2 regions of the Pantoea sp. PA1 genome follow, and region 2 is predicted to be linked to the other one. Evidence: predicted binding sites of a transcription regulator. Region 2 holds the regulator's gene; the other holds the start of a gene.
What was found. The regulator PurR, encoded in region 2, represses purine synthesis genes. The targets are predictions, from matches to a motif close to CANGCAAACGTTTGCNTG.
Positions count from the first base shown of each region.

Region 1: a site for PurR is predicted at 3,438-3,455, ahead of AC1V0D_RS19090 (NCS2 family permease). Genes of this name have one in related genera too.

Region 1 covers NZ_JBXGEE010000006.1:84,190-89,736, forward strand. Annotated here, with positions in the region: gene mnmE (tRNA uridine-5-carboxymethylaminomethyl(34) synthesis GTPase MnmE) at 1-245, shown strand, start outside; gene AC1V0D_RS19080 (malonic semialdehyde reductase) at 496-1,086, shown strand; gene AC1V0D_RS19085 (4'-phosphopantetheinyl transferase family protein) at 1,264-2,013, shown strand; gene AC1V0D_RS19090 (NCS2 family permease) at 2,055-3,368, opposite strand; gene yieH (6-phosphogluconate phosphatase) at 3,521-4,180, shown strand; gene AC1V0D_RS19100 (GlxA family transcriptional regulator) at 4,189-5,121, shown strand; gene AC1V0D_RS19105 (acyltransferase) at 5,106-5,547, opposite strand, start outside.
Region 2 covers NZ_JBXGEE010000001.1:974,607-980,153, reverse strand. Annotated here, with positions in the region: gene rnt (ribonuclease T) at 1-85, shown strand, start outside; gene AC1V0D_RS04835 (Grx4 family monothiol glutaredoxin) at 129-464, opposite strand; gene AC1V0D_RS04830 (C40 family peptidase) at 830-1,618, shown strand; gene cydH (cytochrome bd-I oxidase subunit CydH) at 1,666-1,755, opposite strand; gene purR (HTH-type transcriptional repressor PurR) at 2,037-3,062, shown strand; gene punR (DNA-binding transcriptional activator PunR) at 3,059-3,964, opposite strand; gene punC (purine nucleoside transporter PunC) at 4,071-5,273, shown strand.

The DNA of each region.
Region 1 (5,547 bases), on a different contig from region 2:
AGAGCATGGGCTTCTCCGGCAATATGGAAGGGGGCTTCCTGGCGCGTCGCCGTCATCTGCAGGCGCTGGAGTTAGCGGCAACCCACCTGCAGCAGGGCAAAGCACAGCTGCTCGGCGCCTGGGCGGGCGAGCTGCTGGCTGAAGAGCTGCGCCTTGCTCAGCAGGCGTTAAGCGAGATCACCGGCGAGTTCACCTCTGACGATCTGCTGGGACGTATTTTCTCCAGCTTCTGTATTGGTAAATAATCCCTCTGGCCTGGCGGCGTGGGCTGTCAGGCTGGCTTTCCCGCCGTGCGCGTTCCTCCGTTATTCCCCTCTCTGCAGTGATTCTTGCCGATATGTTATTTTGCGGCGGCACGCCATTATCGTATAACGGTAGAGGCGCCGATCTGATGTGCCGCCGTGAGCGATCCCGCTCCAGCCGCGTCAGGCCGCAAGCCGACCCTATACGTGAAGCTATTCGGGCGAACCTTTTCGCCTGCTACAGGAGAGTTGCATGAGTACACCGCTCGATAAGACCGCTCTGGACACGCTGTTTAACGACGCCCGCACCCACAGTTACTGGCAGGATAAGCCGGTCGATAATGCCCTGCTGGAACAGCTCTATACCTTAACGGCTCTGGGGCCAACGTCGGCAAACTGCTCGCCTGCGCGTTTTGTTTTTGTGACCTCGGCGGAGGGGAAAGAGAAGCTGAAACCGGCCCTCTCTTCAGGCAATCTGGACAAAACCATGAGCGCACCGGTCACGGTGATTGTGGCGTGGGATCGTGAGTTCTATGAGCAACTGCCCGCCCTGTTCCCGCATGCTGATGCGCGCAGCTGGTTTACCGGCAGTCCGGAAGCGGCAAAAGAGACAGCTTTCCGTAACAGCAGCCTGCAGGCGGGTTACCTGATTCTGGCGGCCCGTTCGCTGGGGCTGGATGCCGGTCCGATGTCCGGTTTTGATCCGGCGAAAGTGAACGACGCCTTCTTCCCGGACGGTCAGTATCAGGTCAACCTGCTGATCAACCTTGGCTATGGTGAGGCATCAAAACTGCATCCGCGCCTGCCGCGTCTGAGCTTTGAGCAGGCAAGCCGTTTCGCCTGATGCTACCCGCGTCGCGATCCGCATCGCGACGCTTCTCCCAGGCGCTCCCGCCTGCTCTGTGCTCTCCGTTCGTCCTATTCCGAATTTAGCCCAATCCGTGCGTTGCCGGGTGCATTAAGTTAAGAAAATTCTTACAATGCCTCTGATGATTATCTGACCATTTTCACGGAGCGACAGATGGCTGGTCATTTTGTACGCTGGACGGGTGACCCCGGTTTCCCGGCCAGTGAGATGCACATTCCCCAGGCAATCCGGGACACGGCACAGCAGTTTGCTGACAAACGCCGTGGACGCTTCCTTGCCGCGCGTATCCTGCTGGCACAGCTGATGCAGCGGATTTATGGCATCAATGAGTTGCCGCGCTTAACCATTCAGGATAACGGACGGCCCGCCTTTGCCGACCGCGATCTGCCCGATTTCAGCATCGCCTATGCGGGTAATACCGTAGGGGTGCTGCTGGCCGAAGAGGGCGGGCGTGCCGGTCTGGATATGGAGATTGTGCATGCGCGGAGCCGTCAGACGCAGGAGCAGCTGATTCAGGGGCTGACCTCCGGCGAAATCGCCTGGATCAATGCCCAGCAGGATGCGATGGAAGCGGTGACCCAGATCTGGACGCTGCGCCAGAGCATTCTCAAGCTGACGGGAGAGGGCGATCGGGGGCTGGATTCGCTGCGTCTGCTGCCGGGTGCAGGGCGGCTGCGGTCGTCGCTCTATCCCGATATTCAGGTGGTCTGCGATGCAGAGCCTGTGCTGGTCTGGTCGTGTGCGCTCTCATCCGCGACCCAGCGGCTCTATCTGTGGGAGATGGATAACGCCTTTCAGTGGCGCGCATTACGGGAAATGGAGATGGGCAAGCCCAATATCGGGCCGCATGCGCTGCGGCTGACCAGCCTGCCCAGCGAGCGCAATCTGCATCCTGAGATGTGACAACGCCGCAACCGGTGGGTTGCGGCGCTCAGTCACAGCGCTCAGTGCGCGTCGATAAAGACAATCTTCAGTACGAACAGCAGGGCAACAATCACCACGCAGGGGCTGATTTCACGCCAGCGCCCGGTGCCCAGCTTCATCACGCAGTACGCGATAAACCCCAGCGCAATGCCTTCGGTGATAGAAAAGCTGAACGGCATCATGGCGGCGGTGACAAATGCCGGAACGGCTTCGGTTAAGTCATCCCAGCGCACGCGCGACAGGCTGGCCGTCATCAGCACACCCACGTAAATCAGCGCGCCCGCCGCGGCGTAAGCCGGCACCATGGCCGCCAGTGGTGACAGGAACGTCACCAGCAGGAACAGCAGGCCGGTGACGACCGCCATCAGGCCGGTACGGCCACCAATCGCCACCCCGGAGGAGCTCTCAATATAGGCGGTCACCGAGGAGGTGCCCGCCAGCGCGCCACTCACTGAACTGATGCTGTCGACATACAGCGCCTGCTGCATGCGCGGGAAGGTGCCGGTTTCATCGGTCAGGCCCGCTTTATCGGTGACGCCAATCAGCGTGCCGGAGGAGTCGAACAGATTGACCAGCATAAAGGAGAAGATCACCCCGGCCATGCCGATGTTGAATGCGCCTTTGATATCGACCTGACCGACCACCGACGTTACCGACGGTGGCGCGGAGAAGAGGCCGACAAACTTCACATCGCCCAGCATCCAGCCGATAGCCGTGGTGATCACCATGGAGATCAGCACCGCCGCGTGGATATTACGCGACGCCAGAATGGCGATAATAAAGAAGCCCAGCGCGCCCAGGAGCACGCTGTGCGAGGTCAGGTTGCCGACGGCCACCAGGGTATCGGGATTAGGCACGATAATGCCCGCATTCTTCAGCCCCATCATGGCGATAAAAAGGCCGATCCCGGCGGTAATGCCGACGCGCAGGCTAAGCGGGATATTGGCAATCATCCAGTAGCGGACCCGAAGCAGCGTCAGGATCAGCAGGCCGACTGCACCCCAGAAAATGGCGCCCATGCCGACCTGCCAGGAATACCCCATTGCCCCGACCACCACAAAAGCGAAAAAGGCGTTCAGTCCCATAGCGGGTGCCAGCGCTACCGGCAGATTGGCAAACAGGCCCATCAGAATGCTGCCGAAGGCGGCAATCAGACAGGTGGTGACAAACACCGCCTGCGTATCCATGCCCGCGACGCCCAGGATCTGCGGATTGACGAAGACGATATAGACCATCGTCAGAAAGGTGGTGATACCCGCGATCACTTCGGTACGCACCGTGGTGCCATGTTCCTGCAGCCTGAAAATGCGCTGCAAAACGCCTTGCTTGCTCATGCCATCCATCCAGAAGAAAAAATCATCGGCGCGTATCCTGGCGATTTTACCGGGGCAATACAATGATTTTTCGCAACCGATTGCCAGTCTCGCAATCTGTACGGAGTGCGGTAAAGTGAGGAACCCACACCTGAATCGAAGGATAGAATCTGATGTCAGTAGAATGCGTCTTTTTTGATTGCGATGGCACGCTGGTGGACAGTGAACTGCTCTGCACCCAGGCCTACGTGAATACCTTTGCCCGCTATGGCCTGACGCTGTCGCTGCAGGAGATGTTTGAAAAGTATAAGGGCGTCAAACTTTACGACATCATTCGTGATGTGGGTGAGGCGCATCAGGTATCTCTGCCGATGGAGGAGGTCGAAACCGCCTACCGCGCGGAAGTGGCGCGACTGTTCGACCAGCAGCTGCAGCCGATCGCCGGTGCGAAAGCGCTGGTGGAGCAGATCAGGGTGCCGATGTGCGTGGTCTCAAACGGAACCGTAAAGAAGATGCAGCACTCGCTGGGATTAACCGGCATGCTGCCGCTGTTTGCTGAGCACCTCTACAGTGGCTATGACATTCTGCACTGGAAGCCCGATCCGGAACTGATGTACCACGCGGCGGAGCAGATGCAGGTGCCGATTGAGCGCTGCATTCTGGTGGATGACTCCGAAGCGGGCGCCCGCGCCGGGATCGCCGCCGGGATTCCGGTCTACTACTACTGCGCAGACGCGCATAACCCGGAACTGGATCATCCGCTGGTGACGCGCTTCGATGACATGGCGCAGCTGCCTGCGCTGTGGCGCGCCCGTGGCTGGGATCTGGTGTAGCGCGGCCCATGAGTCACACCGTCTGGTTTTTAACCCTGCCTGGCGTCATGGTGCTGGATCTGACCGGTCCGGCCGAGACGCTGAAACTGGCGGGCGATCATTTTACGCTGCGCTACATTGGCCCGCAGCCGGAGGTTGTCTGCTCCACCGGCATGACCATTGGCGGCATCGAACCGCTGCCGGAGCAGCTTCCCGCCGACAGTCTGCTGGTGGTGCCGGGCGTCTATGACTCCCGGCACTGCTTCGCCACGCCGCAGGCCGCCGAGGCGCGCCAGTGGCTGATCCGGCAGCAGGCTGCGCTGCGCGCGCAGACCTGTATGCTGGTCTGCGTCTGCTCAGGTGCCCTGCTGGCCGCGCAGGCGGGGCTGCTGGATGAGGTTGAATGCACGACGCATCATGATGTGATTGCCCGTCTGAAAGCGGCCGCCCCGCGCGCACGGGTCAAAGAGAACCGTGTCTTTGTCGGGCACGGGAACATCTGGACCAGCGCGGGCATCACGGCGGGTATCGACCTGGCGCTGCATCTGATTAATCAGCTCTGCGACACGCCCACGGCGCTGGCGGTGGCGCGCGAAATGGTGGTCTGGTTTCGGCGCGCCGGTGATGATCCGCAGCTCTCGCCGTGGCTGCGTTACCGCAACCATCTCCATCCCGCCATTCACCGGGCGCAGGATCTGATGATTGCCCATCCTGAGCATGGCTGGACGCTGACCGAACTGGCCGGACGCACGCACGTCAGCAGTCGCCATCTGGCACGGCTCTTTCGTCAGCATCTGGGGATCAGCGTGCGTGAGTATCACGAACAGCTGCGGGTGGGCGTGGCGCGTCAGCGGCAGCAGCAGGGAGAGTCCGCCGAGAAAGCGGCGCTGGCGGCAGGATTTTCATCGGCGCGCCAGCTACGACGCGCCCGTCAGCGCGAAGCCGATCAGCTGACAAAGTGACGGGTGTCGACGCGTTTCAGTGCCATGCCCAGCAGCAGGCTGCCGCCCAGCGTCAGCCCGAACACCCAGGGCAGGTCGAGCCACGGGCGTGACATGTCATCGTAGTGATGCGTGCGCAGATAGTGGATAAACAGCGCGTGAAAGCCGTAGATCGGCAGTGAATAGCGCGCAATCAGCGAAAAACCGGGCAGGGTGCGCTGGTTGAGACAGTTTTTAAACACCACCAGCAGGCTAATCGCGGCGATAAACACCAGCGGTCCGCAGTAGAGATACCAGGTATCGTTAAACGCGCCATTAACGATCAGCGCCTTTTTGGTGCCGAGGGTAATGCCCGCCACACAGGCGATAAACAGCCCGGCGGCGAGCGGTGTCAGGCCGCGCCGGGTGGTCTCCATCGAACCGATAGCCCGCCCCAGCAGTGCATAG
Region 2 (5,547 bases):
TGAGCTGGTGAATCGCTGGAAGCGGTTAGGTGGCTGGCCCCTGCCCTTTGCCGAAGGCGATGCAGACACCAGCGCCTCCGTCTGAGGAATGCCACAACGAAAAAGGCCGACATTGCGTCGGCCTTTTTTTATTCTGCTTCTTTAAATTTTTCTGCGGTCTCTTTAATCAGCGACTGCAGTTCACCACGCTGTAACATCTCAACGATGATGTCGCATCCACCGACCAGTTCACCGTCTACCCACAGCTGCGGGAAAGTTGGCCAGTTGGCGTACTTTGGCAGCTCTGCACGAATGTCCGGGTTCTGCAGAATATCCACGTAAGCAAAACGCTCACCGCAGGCTGACAGTGCCTGCACCGCCTGTGCAGAGAAGCCGCAGCTTGGCAGCTTCGGAGAACCTTTCATGTACAGCAGGATCGGGTTTTCTGCGATCTGGCGCTGAATTTTTTCTACAGTACTCATAATTGCCTTCCTTAATTCGTCACTTCGTGTTTGTTTATTGTAGCGACTTCGCAGCGTGACTGAAAACGAGATTTTGATCGCTGCCTGCTGAAATCGCCATCCTGGTTAAGTCATGACAGGCACAGCGTGAATTCCTGATTATTAACAGCCGGTAACAGATTAATAATTCGTAATAATTTCGTTGATATAAGACGCTGAAAATGTTCATTTTCAGCACAATCGCGTGGGTTGCAAAGATTAACAATAAAAGGCATTACAGTTTTTAAAAGAACTGGACTAGAATGGCTTCGGCGCTGATCCTGGATCAGATTAATCTCAACTTTGTCGCGGTGCGTAGTGGCCCTGACAACTTAACTACTTAATGGACTATGCGTTTAATCATTACGCTTTTTATGCTGGCCTTTGCGCAACTGTTCTTCAACATCGCCGCCGCGTCTCCGCACGCTCCGGTGAACGTCAGTACGCATAAAGCAGAGAAAAAGAGTGCGCGCGAGGATGAGCGCCGCAAACGTCGCGTGGTGAAAACCACGACAAAAAAAACCCGTCTCAGCCCGGTTCAGAAGCTCAAAACGAAAAAACAGAAAAAAGTTGAACTGACCGCTAAACAGACACCTGCCAAAAAAACCTCGCTTAAGACCGCCCGACTCAGCACCAAAGAGAAAAAACGCTACGGCCACCAGCGCCTGCTGAAAAACGCGGATGCCAGCGAGACCGGCACCATTAAAATGAGCAAATCTCACCGTCAGCGCTACCAGAAAGCGCGTGAAACAGCGATGACCAAGCTCATGGGCCAGCTGGGCAAACCTTATCAGTGGGGCGGCACCTCCCCCCACACCGGCTTCGACTGCAGCGGATTGGTCTGGTACGCCTATAAAGATCTGGTGAAGTTTAAAATTCCGCGCACCGCTAACGAGATGTATCACCTGCGTGACGCTGCCCCTATCAAACGTGAGTCACTGGAAAAAGGCGATCTGGTCTTCTTCCGCATTAATGGCCGCGGAACCGCGGATCACGTCGGGGTTTACCTGGGTGACGGCAAGTTTATTCAGTCACCGCGTACCGGCAAAGATATTCAGATCAGTGCGTTAGGGGAAGATTACTGGCAGCGTCACTACATAGGTGCGCGTCGTGTAATGACGCCGAAAACCATTCGCTGAGCTGATGCAGTGTCAGAAAAAAGCCGAGAGAAGTCCCGGCTTTTTTATCAGTGCAGTACAGCGGTAAAACTAAAGGCCACAATCATCAGCAGGCAGCCGACAGTGGTCATTAACGCCAGTTTAAGATCGGTACTCATGGGTTGCTCTTTAACCACGTAATCATTGTGGTTATTCTATTTTCCCACAGCCGTGGGTAAAAATCTCGTTTTATCCGTTCAGCCTTGTTAGAATCCCGCCCTTGTTGCGCAACGCGCGCAGCCCTGATTCCGTTTGCGCACTTTTTCAGGCATTTATTCTCCGTCGGCCGCCGGTTTAATGCGCCATAACACGGCATTTTTGCGGAAAATACCCTGAGCAGACGCAAACGTTTAACACTACGCTTATCATACAGTTAGATAAGTCCTGGAGTCCGATTTTCATGGCAACAATTAAAGATGTGGCAAAACGCGCTGGCGTCTCCACGACCACGGTTTCGCACGTCATCAATAAAACCCGCTTCGTGGCTGAAGAGACGCGCGATGCGGTCTGGCAGGCGATCAAGGAACTGCACTACTCGCCGAGCGCCGTGGCGCGCAGCCTGAAGGTGAATCACACCCGGACGCTGGGGCTGCTGGCCACCTCCAGCGAAGCGCCCTATTTCGCTGAGATTATCGAAGCGGTCGAGAATCACTGTTTTGACAAAGGCTATACGCTGATTCTGGGGAATGCGCATAACGATCTGCAAAAACAGCGCGCCTACCTCAGCATGATGGCGCAGAAGCGCGTCGATGGCCTGCTGGTCATGTGCTCTGAATACCCGGACGACCTGCTGCAGATGCTGGAAGAGAACCGCAATATCCCGATGGTGGTGATGGACTGGGGCGAGTCGCGTGCCGACTTCACCGATACGGTGCTGGATAACGCCTTCCAGGGTGGCTATCTGGCGGGACGCTATCTGATTGAGCGCGGCCACCGCGACATCGGCGCCATCCCCGGTCAGATGGAGCGCAACACCGGGGGCGGACGTCATGCCGGTTTCCTTAAGGCGCTGGAAGAGGCGGGCATTCAGCCGCGCGCCGAGTGGATTGTGCAGGGTGACTTTGAGCCGGAGTCGGGCTATCAGGCGATGCAGCAGATCCTGTCGCAGAAGCAGCGCCCGACGGCGGTGTTCTGCGGTGGCGACATCATGGCTATGGGGGCGATTTGCGCCGCTGACGAGATGGGTCTGCGCGTTCCGCAGGACATTTCGGTGATCGGTTATGACAATGTGCGCAACGCGCGCTATTTTGCGCCTGCACTGACCACCGTCCATCAGCCCAAGGCTCAGCTGGGTGAGAAGGCGCTGGATATGCTGCTTGATCGCATCACCAGCAAGCGCGAAGTGTCACAAACGATTGAAGTCCATCCCACGCTGATTGAACGCCGTTCAGTTGCGGATGGTCCGTTCCGCGACTATCGCCGTTAATCCTCGCTTAACCACTCCTGATTAAGCGTTTGCGCATCACCCAGATAGCTGAGTAACCAGCCTGTTGCCGGTGATGCGCGATCCTCTGCCCAGCTGACACAGCAGGGGCTGTCCGGAAACGCCTGCGGCAGCGTCAGTTCCACCAGCGCGCCGCTGTCGAGCAGTGGCCGGGCCAGATGGCCCGGCACCATCGCCACGCACAATCCCGCCTGCACACACTCCAGCCCGGTTTGCCATTCCGGCACCACCAGCCTGCGCTGATTGTCCAGCGTCCACGTCATGCGCCGCGGCAGCGCCCGTGACGTATCCTCCAGCACCAGCGACGGCCAGTGACGCAGCGTGTCATCATCAATCCGGGTCGCCTGCGTCAGAGGATGGTCGGGTGCCACCACGCAGCGCCAGTTGAGCTTCCCCATATCCCGGAACGCAAACCGTCCGCCAACCGGTATCGCCTGGGTCGCGCCAATCGCGACATCGACCCGGCCATCGGCCAGGGCATCCCAGACCCCGTTGAAGACCTCATAACTGATGTGCAGCTCCATGTCCGGAAAGTGGCGATAAAAATCGTTAACCAGCTGCCGGGTACGCTGCGGTTTGGCGATGCGATCAACGGCAATGCTTAGCTGTCCGCGCCAGCCGTTAGCCAGCTGCTGACACTGCTGCCGGGTTGCGAGCATTTTTTTGATGACGCTGCGCCCTTCCCTGACAAAATGCTCCCCCGCCGGGGTCAGTACCACTTCACGGTGCTGACGCTCAAACAGCGGCACCGCCAGCCAGGTTTCCAGCTGGCGAACCGTATAGCTGATGGCAGACGGCACCCGATGTAACTCCTGCGCGGCGGCGCTGAAACTGCCCCCGCGTGCAACCGCGTCAACCACTTCCAGTGCATACTCTGACCACATAATCTGCCTTCAAAAATTTTAACAGCAACCGGCAAATATTACCGTTTCACAGCCGCAAACGCACCTTTTACACTCTGCCGCGTTTACCCTGCAAAATGAGAATCTGATGTTGTCGAATATAGGATTTATGCCCTACCTCGCTCTGCTCAGCATGCTGGGCTTTTTAGCCACCGATATGTACCTGCCCGCCTTTGGCGCGATGCAGGAGACGTTCCGCACCTCGCCCGGCCTGATCAGCGCCAGCATGAGTCTGTTTCTGGCCGGCTTCGCCTGTGGTCAGCTCTTCTGGGGCCCGCTCTCCGATCGCATCGGCCGTAAACCCGTGCTGCTGGCCGGGCTGGCACTGTTCGCCGCTGGCTGTGCGGGTATGCTGTGGGTGAATGATATCTTTCTGATGCTGGCGCTGCGCTTCATTCAGGCGATAGGCGTCTGTGCTGCCGCCGTAAGCTGGCAGGCGCTGGTCATCGACCGCTATCCGGCGGCGCGCGCCAGCAAAGTGTTCGCCACGATCATGCCGCTGGTGGCCCTCTCACCGGCGCTGGCACCGCTGCTTGGGGCATGGCTGATCGGCCATTTCCACTGGCGTTCGATTTTCCTGGTGCTGACCCTGATTGCGGTGGCGCTGATTCTGGTCACGCTGCGTCTGCCCACGGTGAAACCCGCTCCGCAGGAGAAAGGGGCACAGCCGGGCTTCTTCACGCTGCTTAAATCCCGCGTCTACAGCGGTAACGTACTGATCTACTCCGCCTGCTCCGCCAGCTTTTTTGCCTGGCTGACCGGCTCACCCTTTATTCTGGCGGGCCTGGGCCTTTCCCCCGCCGACATTGGCCTGAGCTATCTGCCACAGACGCTCGCCTTTTTAATCGGTGGCTTCGGCTGTCGCGCCCTGCTCAACCGCTTTAACGGCGCACAGCTGCTGCCCTGGCTGCTGGGGGTCTACAGCCTGAGCATTCTGGCACTGTTTGCGGTCGCGCTTTCGGGTCAGGGAACGCTGCTCAGCCTCATGGTGCCGTTCTGCGGAATGGCGCTGGCTAACGGAGCGATCTATCCGATTGTGGTCTCCAGTGCGCTGATGCCCTTCCCGCACGCTACCGGCAAAGCCGCCGCGTTGCAGAATACGCTGCAGTTAGGCCTCTGCTTCCTCGCCAGCCTGGCGGTGTCGGCGGGATTAACTCAGGCACTGCTGACCACCACGCTGATTATGACAGTGACGATTCTGCTCGCCCTGATCGGGTACGTCATGCAACGCGCCGCAAGCGCACAAACTGTTGTTGCCACTGCGCAACCTGCCTGCCAGGATAATCATTAAGACGCTAACCTTTTAGTTAGCGCCCTAACAATAAGTCATTGAATATTGACCCGCGTGAGAATATACTCATCCGGGTCAACAAATCTGTAATAAATCAACAATATAATAACGTAATAATCTGATTGGCACGCTGTTGCCGGGACGGTATTCGCACGCGTTATTCCCTCTTACCGGCCCTGCTTCAGCCTGTTCCAGTCCTCTGTATCTTACAGATAATCGGTTTGCGGAATCCTCCGTGACGTTTCTCAATGCCTGACGAATTGGCTATTCTTTG